Regions from separate parts of the Mesorhizobium sp. CA6 genome, predicted to be linked through region 2. Evidence: predicted binding sites of a transcription regulator. Region 2 holds the regulator's gene; each other region holds the start of a gene.
The links. The regulator LexA, encoded in region 2, represses DNA repair genes until DNA is damaged. The targets are predictions, from matches to a motif close to TGTTCNNNNTGTGTTCNG.

Region 1: a site for LexA is predicted at 2,571-2,588, ahead of parE (DNA topoisomerase IV subunit B). Genes of this name have one in related genera too.
Region 3: a site for LexA is predicted at 2,234-2,251, ahead of LB526_RS27865 (2'-5' RNA ligase family protein). Genes of this name have one in related genera too.
Region 4: a site for LexA is predicted at 2,302-2,319, ahead of LB526_RS24230 (YifB family Mg chelatase-like AAA ATPase). Genes of this name have one in related genera too.

Annotation. Positions count from the first base shown of each region.
Region 1 covers NZ_JAIUHI010000008.1:198,424-203,459, reverse strand. The annotation lists gene LB526_RS14535 (FUSC family protein) at 1-408, opposite strand, end outside; gene parE (DNA topoisomerase IV subunit B) at 451-2,505, opposite strand; gene cpaB (Flp pilus assembly protein CpaB) at 2,761-3,675, shown strand; gene LB526_RS14520 (type II and III secretion system protein family protein) at 3,705-5,036, shown strand, end outside.
Region 2 covers NZ_JAIUHI010000012.1:144,899-149,934, reverse strand. The annotation lists gene gltX (glutamate--tRNA ligase) at 1-449, opposite strand, end outside; gene LB526_RS19400 (ComEC/Rec2 family competence protein) at 552-3,017, shown strand; gene lexA (transcriptional repressor LexA) at 3,054-3,788, opposite strand; gene kynU (kynureninase) at 4,222-5,036, shown strand, end outside.
Region 3 covers NZ_JAIUHI010000027.1:28,847-33,882, forward strand. The annotation lists gene LB526_RS27855 (acyl--CoA ligase) at 1-1,215, shown strand, start outside; gene LB526_RS27860 (2-dehydropantoate 2-reductase) at 1,215-2,192, shown strand; gene LB526_RS27865 (2'-5' RNA ligase family protein) at 2,294-2,905, shown strand; gene LB526_RS27870 (nuclear transport factor 2 family protein) at 2,993-3,346, shown strand; gene LB526_RS27875 (SRPBCC family protein) at 3,438-3,917, opposite strand; gene LB526_RS27880 (ArsR/SmtB family transcription factor) at 3,914-4,267, opposite strand; gene LB526_RS27885 (ArsC family reductase) at 4,443-4,790, shown strand.
Region 4 covers NZ_JAIUHI010000018.1:55,087-60,122, reverse strand. The annotation lists gene LB526_RS24240 (DUF308 domain-containing protein) at 1-33, shown strand, start outside; gene LB526_RS24235 (TetR/AcrR family transcriptional regulator) at 64-651, shown strand; gene LB526_RS24230 (YifB family Mg chelatase-like AAA ATPase) at 680-2,209, opposite strand; gene LB526_RS24225 (TIR domain-containing protein) at 2,375-3,379, shown strand; gene LB526_RS24220 (hypothetical protein) at 3,496-4,224, opposite strand; gene gshB (glutathione synthase) at 4,260-5,036, opposite strand, start outside.

The DNA of each region.
Region 1 (5,036 bases), on a different contig from region 2:
GATGATCATCGCCGTGTAGCCGGCAAGCGCGGCGCCATAGGCTTCGGGGTTGCGCAACAGCGACGAGACCAGGGTGCAGACGCCGATCCAGAGCGCCAGCACGGTGACAAGCAGCCACGGGTCGGCGCCGAACAGCGATGTGATGCCGACTGCAGCGAGACCGCCGGCCAGCGTGCCGAGCAGCCGGTAGAAGCCCTTTGCCAGCACCATGCCGGCGACCGGCTGCGCGACGATGAACACCGTCATCATCGCCCATTGCGGATGATCGAGCTTCAGCGCGTAGGCGGCAAGCAGCGCGACCAGTCCGGCCGAAACCGTGCGCAGGGCAAAAACCCAGTCCGAACGGGTCGGCTGCGTCAGACCGCTTAAGGGCGTCTCGACAAGCTCTTTAAACCGCGTCCAGGTCACACCGGTTCTCCGTGCAGGAGACTGTTATGGACCGGTAGGCGATCAGATATCCAGCACGTCCGCCTCGGCGAATTCGGCGCGCTCCTGGATGAAGCGGAAGCGCGCCTCGGGTTTGGTGCCCATCAGCGCGTCGACGGCATCCTTGGTGGCCTGCTCGGCGTCGATCACGTCGACCCTCAAAAGCGTGCGCTTCCTCGGATCCATCGTGGTCTCCTTGAGCTGTGAGGCCATCATCTCGCCCAGGCCCTTGAAGCGGCCGATCTCGACCTTGCCGCGCCCGGTGAACTCGGTGCGCAGCAGTTCGTCCTTGTGCGCGTCGTCGCGGGCATAGCCGACCTTGCCGCCTTGCCGGATCGAATAGAGCGGCGGCACGGCCATGTAGAGATGGCCGCCGCGGATCAGGTTCGGCATCTCCTGATAGAAGAAGGTGATCAGCAACGAAGCGATGTGCGCGCCGTCGACGTCGGCGTCAGTCATGATGATTACGCGGTCGTAGCGCAGATCCTCGTCGCGATATTTCGAACGCGTGCCGCAGCCGAGCGCCTGGATGAGATCGGAAATCTGCTGGTTGGCAGCAAGCTTGTCGTTGCCGGCGGAGGCGACGTTGAGGATCTTGCCGCGCAGCGGCAGCACTGCCTGGCTGGCACGGTCGCGCGCCTGCTTGGCCGAGCCGCCGGCCGAGTCGCCCTCGACGATGAAGATCTCGGCGCCCGCGGCGGCGTTCTGCGTGCAGTCGGCAAGCTTTCCCGGAAGGCGCAGCTTGCGCACCGCGCTTTTGCGCGAGACTTCCTTTTCCTGCCGGCGCCGCACGCGTTCGTCGGCGCGCGCGATGACCCACTCCAGAAGCTTGGAGGCTTCCTGCGGATTGTCCGCCAGCCAGTGGTCGAACGGGTCGCGAAGGGCGTTTTCGACGATGCGCATTGCCTCGATCGTCGCCAGCCTGTCCTTGGTCTGGCCGACGAATTCCGGCTCGCGGATGAACACCGACAGCATGCCGGCGGCCGAGATCATCACGTCATCGGTGGTAATGATCGAAGCTCGCTTGTTGCCGATGAGGTCGGCGTAGGCGCGCAGCCCGCGCGTCAGCACGTTGCGGAAGCCGGCCTCATGCGTGCCGCCTTCGGGGGTCGGAATGGTGTTGCAATAGGAGTTGAGGAAACCGTCGCCGCCGAACCAGGTCACAGCCCATTCGAGCGAACCGTGGCCGCCCTGCTTGTCGCTCTTCCCGGCGAAAACCTCGCGCGTGACCTGGAATTCGTCGCCCAGCGTCGCCTTGAGATAGTCCTTGAGGCCGCCGGGGAAATGGAACTCGGCCTTTGCCGGCGTCTGATCCTTGTCCTTGATCAGCGACGGATCGCAGGTCCAGCGGATCTCGACGCCGCCGAACAGATAGGCCTTCGAGCGCGTCATGCGGTAAAGGCGCGCCGGTTCGAAGGCGGCGCCCTTGCCGAAAATCTGCTCGTCGGGATGGAAGCGGGTCTTCGTGCCGCGGCGGTTGTGGACCTCGCCGAGATGCTCCAATCCACTGACCGGGACGCCGCGCGAAAAACGCTGCCGGTAGAGCTGACGACCCCGCGCGACCTCGACCTCGAGGTGGTCGGACAGCGCATTGACGACCGAGACGCCGACGCCGTGCAAGCCGCCGGAGGTCTCGTAAACCTTGGAGTCGAACTTGCCGCCCGAATGCAGCGTGGTCATGATGACTTCGAGCGCCGGCTTCTTGAATTTCGGATGCGGATCGACCGGGATGCCGCGGCCGTTGTCGGTGACGGTCAGGAACCCGTCGGCGGAAAGCTCGACGTCGATGAAGGTGGCGTGGCCGGCCACCGCTTCGTCCATCGAATTGTCGATGACCTCGGCGAACAGGTGATGCATCGCCTTGTCGTCGGTGCCGCCGATATACATGCCAGGACGGCGCCGCACCGGCTCGAGCCCTTCCAGCACCTCGATATCGGCGGCGCTGTAGCCCTCGCTGCCGTCGCGGGTGGCGGTCGTACGCTTCGCCGCCTGCACCAGCGGATCGGCGGGCCGCGAGGGCGCGCGCACTTGCTGTGCCGGCTTTTCCATCTTGCCGAAGAGGTCGTTGTTGTCGTCCATGCGAGGCCTAGCGTCCGGTAATGCGAATCATTCGTGGATACTGCCACGCTTTTGGCGGGCGAACGAGTTCCTGTTCCGTTCAGGGATTCAAACTGTCTCTTATTCTAAAACCATTCGATAACCAAGCCGGCCGAAATAGGGCGGTTGGCGGGTCGCGGGATTCCTGATTCTTTAACATTAACGCCTAGCGTGAGGCCCAACCAACAAAAGACCACGGGCGTCAGGGGTTCCATTGTGAGGGGCAGGGCCATAACCATGATCGGCATCGCCGCCGTTTTCGGCGCGATCTCGATCTTTGCGGCGGATTTCTGGGTCAAGAGCCAGGCGAAGGCTCAGGCCGAGGTCAAGGTCGTCGTGGCGCCGCAGCAGCCCAAGGTCGAGTTCAAGACCATCGTGGTGGCGCAAGCGCCGCTGCGCTACGGCATGGAGCTTGGACGGCCGCAACTCGCCGAGATTCCGTGGCCGCAGGATTCACTACCGCAGGGCGCTTTCCCGACAATCGACAAGCTGCTTGCGGACGGCAGCCGGGTCGTGCTGTCGCCGATCGAGGTCAACGAACCGGTGCTGCTCACCAAGCTGTCGGGACCGAACGGCCGCGCCACGCTTTCCAACATGCTGTCGGCGGGAATGCGGGCCGTCACCATCCGCACCGACGAGATCGCCGGCGTCGGCGGCTTCATCACGCCGGGAGACCGCGTCGACGTCGTGCTGACGCGCGATGCTGGGGACATCCAGGAAGTGTCCAAGAATGCTCAAGGGGCTGCCGGCTCGACCGTCACGTCCGAGATCGTTGTCTCCGATGCCAAGGTGCTCTCGGTCGGACAGGGCGCCGATGAACGCAAGACCGAGCCGCAAGTCGCCAATTCGGTGACCATCGAGGTGACCAACGACGGGGCGCAGAAGGTGGCGCTTGCCCGCACCGTCGGCACGCTGTCGTTGTCGCTGCGGTCGGCCGCCGACGCCAGCGCCAGCGAAAGCGGGCTGACGACCATCTCGTCCTTCGGCGGTTCGGTTGCCGCAAATGCGCAGGCGAGCGCCGCCTCGCTCGTCAATGCGGTGACGAAGGACCAGGACGAGCCGAAATTCAAGACGGTGATCGTGACGCGCGGCGACAAGGTCGAGGAATACAAGGTTCCTTCGCGGCAACCGCCGCAGGAACTGCAGCAATAGCCGGTGGGGACCGGCGGGGACGGGGCAAGATGTTCGGGTTTGATACATTTCGGACGACCGGGGGATGGCGTCTTCTCGGCGTGATTGCGCTGGCGGCGACAGTGCTTGCCGTCGCCGCGCCGGCAAGGGCGGGCAATGACGTCGTCTATGTCTCGGCGAACAAGAACGCCTCGATCAAGGTCGCCAAGGGCAAGCCGAAGACGATCATGACGAGCGCCGCCTTCTACCAGATCGTCATCGGCGATCCGGAGATCGCCAACGTCAACCCGCTGACCGACAAATCCTTCTATGTGCTGGGCAACAACCTGGGTACCACCGGCATTGCCCTGTTCGACCAGAACAAGCAGCTTGTCGGCACCATCGACATCGAGGTGACGCTGGATACCGACCAGTTGGCCAGCACCATCCGCGCCAGCGTGCCCGACGCCAAGATCAAGGTCGGCTCGGCAAACGGGCGCGTCGTGCTGTCGGGCGAAGCCGACGATGCGGTCGCCGCCGACAAAGCCAGCAAGATTGCGTCACGCTTTTCCGGCAATGAGGAAGTCATCAACTCGGTCAACATCTCGTCCTCGCAGCAGGTTCAGCTCAACGTCCGATTCGTCGAGATCAACCGCCAGGCCGGCCAGGACCTCGGCGCCAAATACGCCGCCAATTTCGCCTATGGCATCGGCAACCGCAAAGTCGTGCTGAATCCGGATGGAGGAAACCTGACAGCAGCGGGAACAGGCGAGATCATCGGCAGCCTGCTGTCGAACGGCGTTTCCATCGATATCGCCATCAAGGCGCTGGAGGAACGCGGCCTGGCGCGACGGCTGGCGGAGCCGAACCTGATCGCGCGTTCGGGCCAGACGGCGAGCTTCCTTGCCGGCGGCGAATTCCCGATCCCGGTTTCCGAAGACAATGGCAAGATCAGCGTCACCTACAAGAAGTACGGCGTAGGCCTCGATTTCACGCCGACGGTGCTGAAGGACGGGCTGGTCAGCCTCGACATCGCGCCGGAAGTGTCCTCGATCGACCCGTCCGCTTCCATCCAGGTCAGCAGCGGCATTTCCATTCCGGCCTTCATCGTGCGCCGCGCCAGGACATCGGTCGACCTCAAGAACGGCCAGAGTTTCATGATCGCCGGCCTCCTGCAGTCGCAGAACGACATCACGACATCGCGGGTGCCGGGGATCGGCAAGCTGCCGGTGCTCGGCCCGCTGTTTTCCTCGAAGTCCTATCAGCGGCGCGAAACCGATCTGGTGATCATCGTCACGCCCTACTTGGTCAAGCCGGTCGATCCCTCGAAGAAGATGGTCGAGCCGACCGACGGCACCCAGCCGGCAAGTCCCGCCGACTATTTCCTGAACAACACCGAGGAA
Region 2 (5,036 bases):
TCGGTCGGTGCCTTGATGCGGATCGCGCCCTTGACGCCTGCGGGCGCCTCGGATGGGCCGCGGTCGCGCCAATGGCCGTTGTAACGCGGCGGCAGGCCCTTGGCACGTGCGGCCTCGCGCATCGCCTCCAGCTCCGCCGGCGTCTCATAGCTGTAATAAGCCTTGCCCATGCGCACGAGCTGCTCCGCCACTTCGCGGTGACGCTGCGCGCGCTCGAACTGCGAGACGGCTTCGCCATCCCAGGAGAGGCCAAGCCAGGTCAGCCCGTCGAGAATGGCAGCCGTAGCGGCTTCGGTGGAGCGCTCGCGATCGGTATCCTCGATGCGCAGCAGCATCGTGCCGCCGGTGTGCTTGGCATAGAGCCAGTTGAACAGCGCCGTGCGCGCCCCGCCGATATGCAGGTAGCCTGTAGGCGAGGGGGCAAAACGGGTGACGACCTTGTCGGACATGGAACTCTCGAGGAAGCGCTGAAAAATGCATGTTTCGCGCAGACTTCCACGCGACCGGCGTTCATGTAGCATAGGCGGTCTGGGGCGCAAGGGGCAGACCCGATGGCTGGACGTGGCCGGGGCGTGAGGGAGGGCGGGGAAACGACAGCTGGCGTCAGCGAGCGCCTGATGTTTGCCCATGCCGCGCCTGCGGAAGAAGCGCCGGTTTCGCTTCCGGAACTCCGTCTACCAGCCGGGCTTCTGCCGCCCGGTGCCGGTGCGCTTCAGCCAGCCTCGTCAATAGACACCGTAGGCCGAATCCGCAAACAGCTTGGCCGCGCTTCGCTTCCTGCGTTGCGCCGAGGCATCGCCGTCGCCATGGAGATCGAGCTTGACCGTGGCGTGGGCTTCCTGCTGGTGCCGGTGTTCCTGGCAGCCGGCGTGATCTGTTACTTCTCGCTGAGCGCCGAGCCGGACCTCTACAGGCCGCTTGCGGCGGTCGCCCTGATGGCGGTCTGCGCGGCGGTCTCGCGTTCCCGGCACAGAACGCACCTTGTCTTCATGGCGGCGTTTTTCTGCGCCTTGGGCTTTCTTGCGGCCAAGGTGGAGACCTGGCGGATGGCGACCCCGATGCTGGGTTCCGAAATCCAGACACGGCTGACGGGCCGCCTCGTCACCGCCGAGGCGATGGCCAACGGCCGTGTCCGGCTCACCATAGATCTGATATCCACGGAGCGTCCGAAGCTGCGCTACGCGCCGGACCGCATCAGGCTGTCGGCGCGCAGGATCCCGTCCGACATGTCGGCCGGGTCGATGCTGACCGGCTATGCCAAGCTGCTGCCGCCGACAGGTCCTGTTCGGCCGGACAGCTACGACTTTTCCTTCGACAGCTATTTTGCCGGCATAGGCGCCAGCGGCTTTTTCCTGGGCTATCCGAAACTTGTCGCGCCGACCCCGAGTGCGCCAACGGAGGTGCCGTTTGGCGCGCGCGTGGCATCGGCCATAGAAAATGCTCGCGAGGGGATTGCCGACCACATCAGGAGCAGCATCGGCGGTTCCGAGGGCGAGATCGCGGCGGCGCTGATCGTCGGCGTTCGTGCTGGCATTCCGGAAGCCATCAACGAGTCGATGCGACGGACCGGCATCTACCACATCATTTCGATCTCCGGCCTGCATATGGCGCTGGTCGCCGGCACGATCATGGTGCTTTTGCGCGGCGCCTTCGCGCTGTTTCCGGACTTCTCGTCGCGCCGGCCGGTGAAGAAATATGCCGCTGGCATCGCGCTGGCGTCGATCGCCGCCTATCTCGTGATCTCCGGCATCGTGGTGGCGGCCGAGCGAAGCTTCATCATGCTTGGCGTGATGCTGGTCGCCGTGCTTTTCGACCGCGCGGCGCTGACCATGCGCAACCTGGCGATCTCTGCCATCGCCGTCATCCTGGTCTCGCCGCATGAAGTGGTCGGCCCGAGCTTCCAGATGTCCTTCGCCGCCACCGCCGCCCTGGTCGGCGCCTATGCCGGCTTTGCCGACTATCGCGCCGGCAAAACGACCGCGCCGCCGGCAAAGCGTTCGTTTCTCGGGTTCTTATCGCGAAAACTGGCGATTGGAGCGGGTGGCGCCGCCGTGACGTCGCTCATCGCGGGCAGCGCAACATTGTTGTTTGCCATCTGGCACTTCCAGCGGGTGTCGCCGCTCAGCCTGCTGGCCAATCTGGCGGTCATGCCGATCGTCTCATTGGTCGTCATGCCGTTCGCCGTGCTGAGCGCGCTGGCCATGCCCTTCGGCTTAGACGGTCCCTTCCTCTTTGTCATGGGCAAAGGCCTGACGGCGATGATCGCCATTTCGGCATGGATTTCCGAGCGCTCACCGGTCGACGCCGTGGGGCTGATCTCGATCCAGTCGGTGCTGCTGGCGACGGTCGCGCTGGTCATCGCGACCATGGCTACCACTTGGCTGAGGCTTGCCGCCGTACCTTTCGCGCTCGCTGCGCTGCTGGCCATTCCGCACGTCCGCACACCGGACGTGCTTATCTCGGAGGATGCGCATCTGGTGGCGATGCCGATCGGCGGCGGCGAGCTTGCCGTCAATCGCGAACGCTCCAACGAGTTCACCACCGACAACTGGAAACGGGCGCTGAAAGCCGAGGAGATCGTGCCGCCAGAAAGGTTCGCCAAAGATACGCTGGACATTGCCGATCCCGCCGACCTGCCGCCCGGCTCGCCCTTCTATTGCAGCGGCGATCTCTGCATCGGTCGGCATCCTTCCGGCGCGATCGTCGCGCTCGCCGAGACCCGCGACACCGCCCGGCCGGCCTGCGGCTTCGCCGACCTCATCGTCATCAACGACGCCACGGCCTATAACCCGTGCCGCGATCCGCGTGTGCTCGTCGTCACCAAGCGGCAGCTGGCGCGCGACGGCAGCGCCGCCGTTTTCTTCGATCCGCAATCGGCAACCGCGCGGCCAACCGTCCGCTACGCGGTCGTAGAACCATACCGACCCTGGCACGAGCAGCGGAAATACACGCGCGAGGCGAGGGGACTGGCGCCCTATAAGCAGCCGGAAAAACCAGCCGCCGCACCGGCCCAATAGATTGTCGTTCGGGCGAAGAAGGCCGGGCAGTTCTGCTCAGTAGCGGCGGATAAGTCCGACGAGCTTGCCCTGAACCTTGACCCGATCCGGTCCGAAGATCCGGGTCTCATAGGCCGGGTTGGCGGCCTCGAGCGCGATCGAGGCACCCTTGCGGCGGAAACGCTTAAGCGTCGCCTCCTCATCGTCGACCAGCGCCACCACGATCTCACCCGGGCTTGCCGTGTTCGCATTGCGGATGATGACGGTGTCGCCGTCGAAGATGCCGGCCTCGATCATCGAGTCGCCCTTGACCTCCAACGCGTAATGCTCGCCGCCCATGATCATGTCCGGCGGCACCGAGATCGAATGCGTCTGGTGCTGGATGGCGTCAATCGGCACGCCGGCGGCGATGCGGCCCATCACCGGAATGGATACGGCCGCCGCGGCCTCGTCGTCATTGCTTGGCGTCGGGGTGCGTGATGGAGTCGTCGGCTTGATCTGGCGACTGAGATTGCCTTGGCCGCCCTGGATGACGCTCGGCGAAAACTTCTTCGCGGCATTCAGGCCAGGCGCGATCGAGTCGGGCAGGCGCAGCACTTCCAGCGCGCGCGCCCGATTCGGCAGCCGGCGAATGAAGCCGCGTTCTTCCAGCGCCGTGATCAGCCGGTGGATGCCGGACTTGGAGGCAAGGTCGAGCGCCTCCTTCATCTCATCGAATGATGGAGGAATCCCGCTCTCCTTCAGGCGTTCATGGATGAACATCAGGAGTTCATGTTGTTTGCGCGTCAGCATCGGCGGCCCCCACGGGTTCTGAAACCAGAATCAGAAAAACAAACCCAGAACAAACACTATCTGTTCCAGTTGTGTTCCGCAACCGTTTAAAGTTTAGTGAATTTGTTAAGGCTGCCGAAACAATGTCGCATCCGGTGACGGCCGGCTGCCCCTCCTGGGGCAGCGGCATTGATTCCGCTCGATTTTGGAGTTCCCCTTAAGCTGAAATACAACCCGACACGATCACGAAGCCGTGGTTGGGATCACGTCGGCTCGTACCGTAAGCGCGTGGCACCGTGAACGAAACGAACCCAAAATGCCAACCTTGGCGAAGTTCCGATCCGCAGTCTTCGCCGTCTATGGACCAGCTAACATAGGACCAAAGGTTCTTGCCCTGTCGCCGAGGGTGGTGAGACAACCCCCTTGGCCAGATCGAAATGGAGGCGGCAGCACAATGAGGGGAATTCCTGATCTCGCCGAAGTCGAGGCGATGGATGCCGCGGATCCGCTGCGCGCGACGCGCGATCGCTTCGTCTTGCCGGAAGGCGTCCTATATCTCGACGGCAATTCGCTGGGCGCTGCTTCGATCGACGCCTTCAGCGAGATCGAGACTGCCACGAGGCAGGAATGGGCGCGGGATCTCATCCGCGCCTGGAACACCGCCGGCTGGTTCGATATGCCCATCGAGCTAGGTGACCAGCTAGGACGGCTGATCGGCGCGAAACCCGGCCAGACGGTCGTTTGCGACACGACTTCGATCAATATCTACAAGGTCCTGCATGCGGCACTTGCAATGCGGCCCGAGCGTTCGGTGATTGTTGCCGAGGGCGACAGCTTTCCGACCGACCTCTACATGGCGGAAGGGGTCGCATCGACGCGGTCCGGCACGGTGCTGCGGCTCGAATGCGCAGATGCCCCGACGATTGAGGAACTGGTTGACGATCGCGTCGCGGTCATCCTGGTCAACCACGTCAACTACAAATCCGGCCGGCTGCGCGACATGGCGGCGCTCACCCGCAAGGCTCATGAAGCCGGTGCGCTGATCGTCTGGGACCTCTGCCACACGGCGGGTGCGCTGCCGGTGGATCTCGACGGCTCGAATGCCGATTTCGCCATCGGCTGCACCTACAAGTATCTCAATGGCGGGCCGGGCTCGCCAGCCTTCATCTACGCCGCGAACCGCCATCACCGCGACATTCGCCAGCCGCTCAGCGGCTGGTGGGGCCATGCCCGGCCTTTCGCGTTCGAGCAGGGCTACGCTGCGGGCAC
Region 3 (5,036 bases), on a different contig from region 2:
ATCCTCGTGAGCAAGGATGAGGCAGGCCCCTCGGTCGAGGTTGCCGGGCGCCTCGGCATCCCGGTGCTGCGGCTGGTCGTGCCGGAGGGCGCGCCGTCTGGAACCTTCACGATCGAGGGTGAGCCGGTTGGATCGCCGGTCTCGTCTGGCTTCGCCGCGGAAAGCGATGTTGCGCTGCTGCTCCACACCTCCGGCACGACGTCGCGTCCGAAACTGGTGCCGCTCAGCCACGCCAACCTTGCGGCGTCGGCGGCACATATCGGCGCGACGCTCGGCCTGACACCGGCCGACCGCTGCCTCAACATCATGCCGCTGTTCCACATCCATGGGCTGATCGCCGCGGTGCTGTCCTCGCTCGCCGCCGGCGGCAGCGTCTTCTGCACGCCGGGCTTCAACTCGCTGCGTTTCTTCCAGTGGCTCTCCGAGGCCAAGCCCAGCTGGTACACCGCCGTGCCCACCATGCATCAGGCGATCCTGCCGCGTGCCGCCCGCAATCCCGAGCAGCTTGCCGAGGCGAAGCTGCGCTTCATCCGCTCGTCGTCGGCGTCATTGCCGGCGCAAGTGATGGCCGAGTTGGAGAAGACCTTCGGCTGCCCGGTGATCGAGGCTTACGGCATGACGGAGGCCGCGCATCAGATGGCGTCCAACCGTTTGCCGCCGGGCGTGCGCAAGCCCGGCAGCGTCGGCGCGTCGGCCGGACCGGAAGTCGCCGTCATGGCGCCGGACGGGCGATTGCTCAAGCCCGGCGAAGTCGGCGAGATCGTCATTCGCGGACCGAACGTCACGGCAGGCTACGAGAAGAACCCGGATGCCAATGCCAGTGCCTTCGCCCATGGCTGGTTCCACACCGGCGACCAGGGCGTGCTTGACGAGGACAGCTATCTGCGCGTCACCGGCCGGCTGAAGGAGATCATCAACCGCGGCGGTGAGAAGATCTCGCCGCTCGAGGTCGACGGCGTCTTGATGGATCACCCGGCCGTGGCGCAGGTCGTCACCTTCGCCATGCCGCATGACAAGCTCGGCGAGGAGGTGGCGGCGGCCGTCGTGCTGCGCGAAGGCAAGAGGGCCAGCGAGGCCGATATCCGTGGCTTTGCATCGACCCGGCTCGCCGACTTCAAGGTGCCGCGCAAGGTGGTGATCCTCGACGAGATCCCGAAAGGCGCGACGGGCAAGCTGCAGCGCATCGGGCTGGCGGCCAAGCTCGGACTCGGCTGATGCGCGTTACAGTCTTTGGCGCCGGCGCCATTGGCGGCTATCTCGCCGCCAAGCTCGCGATCGCCGGCTCGGTCGATCTGTCGATCGTGGCGCGCGGCGCGCATCTCGAAGCCATCAAGGCCGGCGGCCTGCGCCTGATCGAGAACGGCAAGGAAACGGTGGCGCGGGTGAAAGCGGCGGCACGCGCCGAGGAGCTCGGCGCACAGGATTATGTCGTGCTGGCGCTGAAGGCGCATTCGCTGGCTCCGGCGCTGGACGAGATTGCGCCGCTCTTGGGCGAGGGGACAGTCGTCGTCACCATGCAGAACGGCGTGCCCTGGTGGTACTTCTACAAGGCGGGCGGCGCGCTCGAAGGCACACGGCTCGACGCGGTCGATCCAGGTGGGGCGATCTGGCAGCGCATCGGGCCGGAGCGCGTCATCGGCTCCGTCGTCTATCCCGCCGTCGAGGTCGATGCGCCGGGCCTTATCCGCCATGTCGAAGGCACGCGCTTTTCGCTGGGTGAGCCTTCGGGCGAGAAGAGCGAGCGGGCCACCGCGCTTGCCCGCGAAATGGTCAAGGCCGGGCTGCAGGCGCCGGTGCGCGAGGACATCCGCTCGGAGATCTGGGTGAAGCTCTGGGGCAATCTCTCTTTCAACCCGATCTCGGCGCTGACCGGCAGCACGCTTGCGGCCATCGTCGCCGACGAAGCCACACGCGCCGTCGCCCGCGCCATGATGCTGGAAGCGCAGGCGATCGGTGAGCGCCTCGGCGTGCGCTTCCTCATTCCCGTCGACCGGCGCATCAAGGGCGCCGGCGACGTCGGCGAGCACAAGACCTCGATGCTGCAGGATCTCGAGCGCGGCCGTCCGATGGAGATCGACGCGCTGGTCACCGCTGTGCAGGAACTCGGCCGCCTGACCGGCCAGCCGACGCCGACAATCGACAGCGTGCTGGCGCTGGTGCGGCGGCTTGCGATCGAACGCGGGTGTTATTGACTTCATAGACGTAAAGATCGTCCCCTCTTGACTCTTGCCAATGTTCCTGTTTTGTTCTTGTTAAAAGCTTAACAGGAGCGTTCTCAGCCGAACGAGTACGGATGTCTCGGCAGCAAGAGTTTGATTTCGGCATCCCGATTCCCCCACTGCAGCCGAAGCGGCCGGACCGGGTGTTCTTTGCTCTGTTTTTGCAGGCAAAGGATCGTGCCGCGTTTTGGTCGCTGCAGAGACATCTGTGTGATCTCAACGGGATAACCGGGACGCTGCTGCTAAAAGAGCGATTTCACATCACTCAACAGCATGTGGGCGACTACAAAAGACTTAGATCGAAAATCGAATTCGCGGCCAAGCGGGCCGGCCGAATGGTTGAAATGCCGGCGTTTGAAGTCACGTTTAGCCATGCTGTAAGTTTTCCCGGCCGCCCGGCGGCAAAAGGCAGGCCGCCGTCGCGTCCGTTCGTGCTTTTGGCAGACGATGGGCCGGTCTGCGAACTCAGCCGGTTGATTGGCATCGCCATGAAAGCAAATGGTCTCAAATCGGCGGATCACTTCGTCCCGCATATGACGATTGCCTATGACGAGAAATTCGTCCCCAGGCAGCCGATCGAGCCAATCGGCTTTGTAGCAAGGGAGTTCGTCCTCATTCACAGCCTGCGCGGCCTGACGATCTACCAGGATCTGAGCCGCTGGCCGCTGATGGCCGCGTCATCCTGACACGAATTGTCACCTGCGGAGCGCCGCACCGCTGGCAGATGAACCATCGGTCCCTACTTGATGTCTTGTCCAAACCGGGAGGAAATCATGAACACTGCGGAAATTGCCAAGGATTTCACCGAGCTCCTCAAGAAGGGCGACAGCCACGGTGCCGCCGCGAAATACAATGCCGACGACATCGTCAGCTACGAAGCCATGGAAGGCCCGATGGCCGTGTGCAACGGCAAGGAAGCCGTCAAGCAGAAGGGCGAGTGGTGGGAGGCCAACCATGAGGTTCATGGCGGTTCGGTCGAGGGCCCCTACGTCAATGGCGACCAGTTCGCCTTGCGCTTCAGCTTCGACGTGACACCCAAATCCACCGGCGAGCGCGTCAAGATGGACGAGGTCGGCCTCTACACGGTCAAGAACGGCAAGATCAGCGAAGAGCGGTTCTACTACTGAGCCTTGCTGGGCTCTGAATGCCCTTCGCGCCGCGATTTAAAGAATCAGGCATGGCGGCCTCGGATGATGCCCTGGCCGCCATGCCAGCTTCTCAAATCGTCTTCACATAGGCCGCCAACTGGTCGGCTACCGTGCCCCAGCCGTCGAAGAAACCCATCTTCTCGTGGCTGTTGCGGGTCGCCTCGTCGCGATGGATGGCGGTGGCGGTGTAGCGCGTGCCCTTGCCCTCGGGCGTCAGCGTGATGATCGCGGTGATGAAGGGCTCGCCGGACGGCCGGTAGCCCGGCAGCAGCGCGTCGGTCCACACCAGCCGCTCGTTCGGCACGATCTCGAGGTAGCAGCAGTGACGGTCGCTGACCTCCTTGCCGTCGGGCGATTGCATGCGCGTGCGGAACAGGCCTCCGGGCCTGAGGTCGATCTCGCAATCGGTGATGACCCACGGCTTCGGCGTGAACCACTGCTTGACATGCTCCGGCCGCGTCCAGGCGCGCCACAGCAACTCGCGCGGCGCGTCGAGGAAGCGCTCCAGCGTCAGGCCCAGTTTCGGGTTCGGCTTGATCGGATAGCTCACGTTTCACTCTCCTTGAGGCTCATCACATAGGCGTCGAACTGGTCGAGGCGGCGCTCCCACAGCGCGCGCTGTTCGGCGAGCCAGTTTTCGGCAAGCCTCAGCGGCTCGGGCGAAAGGCTGTAAGTCCTGACGCGTCCGGCCTTTTGCGACTGCACCAGCCCGCAACCTTCCAGCACCTTCAGGTGCTCGACGAAGGAGGGCAGCGCCATGCCGAAGGGCTCGGCCAGCTCGCTGACCGAGGCAGGGCTCCTGTTCAGCCGCTCCACCACGCGCCGGCGTGTCGGATCGGCCAGCGCGCGAAAGATGCCGTCAATGGGCGGCGGGTTCTGGCTTGTTGTGTGCAGGCTCATAGCTGTTCCTTCCGCGACCGTCGGCGGTCGGGCAATCTTTACGAGAAAATACTTAGGAAAAAACCTTAGTATTGGCAAGAGCCAAAATCGCACCGGCGTAAAGCGCTGGCAAAGCCTATAGGGCCGGCCTAGGCTTCTGCCGGATTCGAAAATCTTCATCTGACAGAGGCCCGCCTTGACCATCACTATGTACGGCATCACCACCTGCGACACGATCAAGAAGGCGCGCGTCTGGCTGGAGAGCCATGACGTGCCGTATCACTTTCATGACTACCGGGCAGAGGGGATCGAGGCCGACAGGCTCAGCGGTTGGATCGGCAAGGTCGGCTGGCAAAAGCTGCTCAACAAGGGCAGCACGACCTTTCGCGAGCTGCCGGAAGCGGACAAGGCCGGGCTGGACGAGAAGAAGGCGAAGCAGCTGATGCTCGCCAGGCCGACGATGATCAAGCGGCCGGTGCTGGAGGTGGGGGACCGGGTGTTTGTGGGATTCAAGCCGGAGGTTTATGAAGAGGCGGTGAAATAGTGCGCGACCGCGAAGCTGCCAATCTCCCCTTGTTGGCTACGGCATGCATGGCAGCTTGGCGTATGCATCGTCTAATGTAGCGCTGGTCGACCCCCACTCCGTCTCGGCTTCGCCGAGCCACCTCTCCCCCGATCGATGGGGGAGAGGAAAGGCGCCAAGCTTTTTGCCGTCAACGCTCGTCCGCAAGGCTCCCTTCCTTTCCCTCCGGAGGGGGGAAAGGTGGCGCTGCGAAGCAGCGACGGATTG
Region 4 (5,036 bases), on a different contig from region 2:
ATCCTTCGCAAGTCGCCGCAGGCCGTGCGTTGAGATTTCCTCCGCCGGAGGTTAGGCATGTCCATGGACAAGCCCTCGAACACCGCCGATGACATACTGGCCGCCGCGCGAAGCTTCATCGTCGCCGGCGGCTATAACGGGTTCAGCTACGCCGATATCGCCGACGTGGTCGGTATCCGCAAAGCCAGCATCCATCATCATTTCCCGAGCAAGGTCGACCTGGTGCAAAGCCTGGTCAGGCGCTACCTCGAGGATGCCGTGACGGGCATGACGGAGCTAGAGCGCAGTGTGCCTGCGCCGCCTCAGTTGCTGCGCACCTATGCCGACTTCTGGGCGCAGTGCATCGAGGATGCGAGCAGGCCGATCTGCGTCTGCGCGCTGCTTGCCAGCGAGCTTCCGGCCCTTCCGCCTGAGGTGGCCGCGGAGGTCCGGGCCTATTTCCGGTTTCTCTCGGGGTGGCTGACCGGCGTTATCGAGCGCGGCGCCGCGCAAAGCACATTGACGATCGCCGCCGCGCCGCGCGTGGAGGCGGAAGCCTTCATGGCGACTGTGCACGGGGCGATGATTTCCGCGCGGGCCTATGGCGATGGATCGAGCTTCGCCATGATCCTGGCACCGACGCTGCAGAAGCTGATCCCGGCGCAAGATTGAAGAGGGATGAAAGCCCGATACGCCCGCTTCACGCCGCCTGCGCCATGCGCTCCGCGCTCATCCTATAGGAGATCGCCTCGGCGAGATGGATGCGGCCGACGGTTTCGCTGGCGTCGAGGTCGGCCAGCGTGCGCGCCACCTTCAGCACGCGGTGATAGGCCCGCGCCGAAAAGCCGAGCTTTTCGCTGGCGTCCTTGAGCAGCGTCAGCCCGGCGCTATCGGGCTTGGCGATCTCCTCGATGATCGAGGGCGGGCAGTGCGCGTTGGTGGTGGCGCCCGCACCCAATCTTTCCAGCCTTTCGCGCTGCATGGCGCGCGCACGCGCCACGCGCTGCCCCACCGAAGCGCTCGTCTCGGCCTTGTCCGGCCGGATCAAGTCGCTTGCCGAGACCGCCGGCACCTCGATCCTGAGGTCGATGCGGTCGAGCAGCGGGCCGGAAATGCGCGCCTGGTACTCGGTGCGGCAGCGGTCGCCGCGCAGGCAGCGATAGCCGGGCTCGCCCGACATGCCGCAGCGGCACGGATTCATCGCCGCCACCAGCTGGATGCGCGCCGGATAGGTGACGCGGTGGTTGGCGCGCGCGATCATGCAGTCGCCGGTTTCCAGCGGCTGGCGCAGCGCATCCAATGTCTGCGGCGTGAATTCCGGTAACTCGTCGAGGAACAGCACGCCGTGATGGGCGAGCGAGACCTCGCCCGGACGTGCGCGCAGCCCGCCGCCCACCATCGCCGCCATCGAGGCCGAATGATGCGGGGCGCGGAACGGCCGCCGGTCGGTCAGCTTGCCTTCGCCGAGCTCGCCGGCGACGGAAGCGATCATCGACACTTCGAGCAGCTCCTTCGGCGCCAGCGGCGGCAGGATCGAGGGCAGGCGCTGCGCCAGCATCGACTTGCCCGAGCCGGGCGGCCCGACCATGAGAAGGTTGTGGCCGCCGGCGGCAGCCACTTCGACCGCCCGCTTGGCGCTCTCCTGGCCCTTGATGTCGGCGAGGTCCGGCAGGTCGCGCGCGGCAAGCTGGATGCCGGCCTCGGGCCGTGATAGCACCTGCGTGCCGCGAAAATGGTTGGCGATGGCGATCAGGCTGCGCGGCGCCAATATGTCGAAATCCTTGCCCGCCCAGGCCGCCTCCGGCCCGCAGGCGAAGGGACAGATCAGGCCCTTGCTTTCGGCATTGGCGCCGATGGCCGCCGGCAGTGCGCCGGCCACGCCAGCGATGGTGCCGTCGAGCGACAATTCGCCAAGAACGACATAACCGGCCAGCATGTCGCCCGGAATGGCGCCAAGCGCCGCCATCAGCCCGAGTGCGATCGGCAGGTCGTAATGGCTGCCTTCCTTGGGAAGATCGGCCGGCGCGAGGTTCACCGTCACCTTCTTCGACGGCATCGACAGGCCCGACGCGTGGAGTGCGGCCTGCACGCGCTCGCGGCTTTCGGCCACCGCCTTGTCCGGCAGACCGACGATCTGCATGCCGACCTTACCTGGCCCGACCATCACCTGGACATCGACCGGCAAAGCCTCGATGCCCTGGAAAGCCACCGTGCGAACCCGCGCCACCATCTTTCAAGCCCCCGGATGTCGGCTCCCGCGCGGCGCTGCGATCAGGCCGCGCAAGACCTCACGCCAGACAACCACAGATTTGCGGCTTAGGCAAGAACATTACGGGAACATGGGTGCGCGAGCGTCGCAGCGTTGGCGAACCAACGTCGGCTGAACCTGAGTCCGATGGAATTCAAATCCGGCGCGGCTAACGAGATAGATTTTGGATCGAGAAATCTTTTCAGTCTCTTCGAATCATATAAGCTGATTAACGATCAGGGGGGAATCAATGCCAAGCGTTTTATTAGTTGGTCAGGTGCAAAGAGCCATGTCATCGCAAATACGCTCTATACGTGGCTCCCGGTCGTTCTGCAGAGCGTCCGACCATTTATGTCGTCGGAGGATTTGAAGAAGGGTGGACGTTGGCAAGCCGATCTTACCGAGGAGCTAGCTAAAGATAGTTTTGGCATACTTTGTCTGACACCATCGAATCTATTAGCACCGTGGATTTTGTTTGAAGCTGGAGCGCTATCTAAGTCAGTGGGAGATGCGCAGGTTGCACCCTTCCTGGTGGGCGTCAAACCATCCGAACTCCCACCACCTCTCACGCAATTCAATGCTGTGGCGGCCGAGATAGGCGATTTCAAAAGATTGCTAAGAGACATCAATGCGCGCGTTGGCAATGACGCTGTCCCAGTTGAGCGCGTGGAGAAATCCGTAGATGGCCTCTGGCCGAAAATTGAGCAGGAGCTGAAGGGAGGTTTGGAGGAGATAAATAAAGCACCTGCAGTTAAAGGGTCGGCCGGCAGCCTAGAGGTATTCGATGCAATCCTGCAAGAACTGCTCGTCTTGAACCGAAACCAAAGCAAGTTGCTTTCCAAACCGGAGGAGCTCCTACCGAGCGCCTATCTGGAGCGGGTGTTAGCCGATGGCAGAGGCTTGCCGGACCGAAACCATAAGGTGTGGGACGATCTCTTCGAATGCGCGTTGGAGGTTGGTGATGTCTCTCAAGCGCACCCGGAGTTGGCTGAACTTACGCCAGCCGCTGAGCGCCTTAGGATGATTACCAACTATCTTGGAGAGCGCTACAAGTTGGGGCGTAGAAGGCGATTGTGGAGTAGGAATGCAGCGCGAGATCGGCAGCTCGACACCCGGAAAGACCTAGAAGGTCCTACTATGGAGGATAGCTGACGGACGAATTTTCGCCGATATCTCAGCAATCGTGACCAACCAGATTTTCATTTGGCTTGCGCAACCCAGAATAGCCGCTACGAAATCTATACTGGCATCCAAAACCAGAAGAAAGCTCAGCCCAAGGGAGTTGCTTTGTGGATCATAATGGTATCGGGCTGTCCGTTACGCGTCAGGAGATCAGCGCTGATTTTGAAATGCGTGCCGGGTAGTAATGCTGCCAATGCTTCGCTTGCAATGTTTACTGGCACCAGATAGCGGTACCCGTCTGGTCGAAAGTGAAGCTCGCCTTCTACTTCGACCGCGCGGCCAGTGAGCTTGCCCTCGCGACCGTCTTCCATAAGCCTGCGGACCTCAGTCGCTTGCAGCAGGCGTGGGCCTTTTGATGCCCGCTCGATTTCTCGAACACGGATGGCGGTGTCCAGATCCATAACAACAATTGTCTTGTCCCGAGTTCTGATCTCAATTCTTTCAACTTGCTGCTTTTCCACCAACTCAGCGCCCACTCTAGCGAGCGGTTGAGAGGCCTCAGGCGACATTGCCCTAACAAGCGCACCGATCACGAGCGTAACTAAAGCACCGGTAGCGGCTGTCGTCTTGATTGGCGTTGCACTGAACTCTTCCCGTATCGCATATGCTGCACTTGCAAGCCTTATTGCCCGTATGATGACGGCAAGACTACCGGGTTCGATTGCTGTGACTCGAAGTTCTGCGCCTCCTCTGCGAGCAACTGTAGCAGCACGCTGCAGGAACGTTCCCAGTTCGCTCGCTTCAATGCCCTTCTCTCCCAAGAAGTAGAAAGCGAACTGATCAGAACCCAGTTCGTACCCGTTGTCCGTAGCCATCTTGTCCCCCTCGCTGGTCTATCCAGTCTGCTAGTTTATGTTTTTGTTTCATCCGCAATCGGACCCGCCTTAGACTGGAAACTACCCCGCTTCCCCTCAACGCAATCCCAGAACAGGCTGGCGATATCCGCGCCACCAAAACGCTGCACTTCGCGCACGCCGGTCGGCGAGGTGACGTTGATCTCGGTCATGTAGTCGCCTATCACGTCGATCCCGACCAGGATGAAGCCGCGCTCCCTGAGCGCCGGTCCGATGCGGGCGCAGATCTCGCGCTCGCGCTCGGTCAGCTCGGTCTTCTCGGCGCGGCCGCCGACATGCATGTTGGAGCGGGAATCGTGCTCGGCCGGCACGCGGTTGATGGCGCCCACCGGCTCGCCGTCGATAAGGATGATGCGCTTGTCGCCCTTGCGCACGTCCTTGAGATAGCGCTGCACGATATAGGGCTCGCGGAACAACTGGCCGAACATTTCGAGCAGCGAGGCGAGATTGCGGTCGGCCTCGTGCAGATGAAAGATGCCGGCGCCGCCATTGCCGTAGAGCGGCTTGACGATGATGTCGCCGAATTCCTTGCGGAAGGTCGCCACTTCCTGGGGGTCCTTGGTGATCAGCGTCTCCGGCATCAGGTCTGGGAATTCGGTGACGAAGATCTTTTCCGGGCTGTTGCGCACCCAGGCTGGGTCGTTGACCACCAGCGTCCTCGGATGAATGCGCTCCAATATGTGCGTGGTGGTGATGTAATTCATGTCGAAGGGCGGGTCCTGGCGGAGCAGCACGACGTCCATGTCGGAGAGGTCGGTGCGCACCTTCTCGCC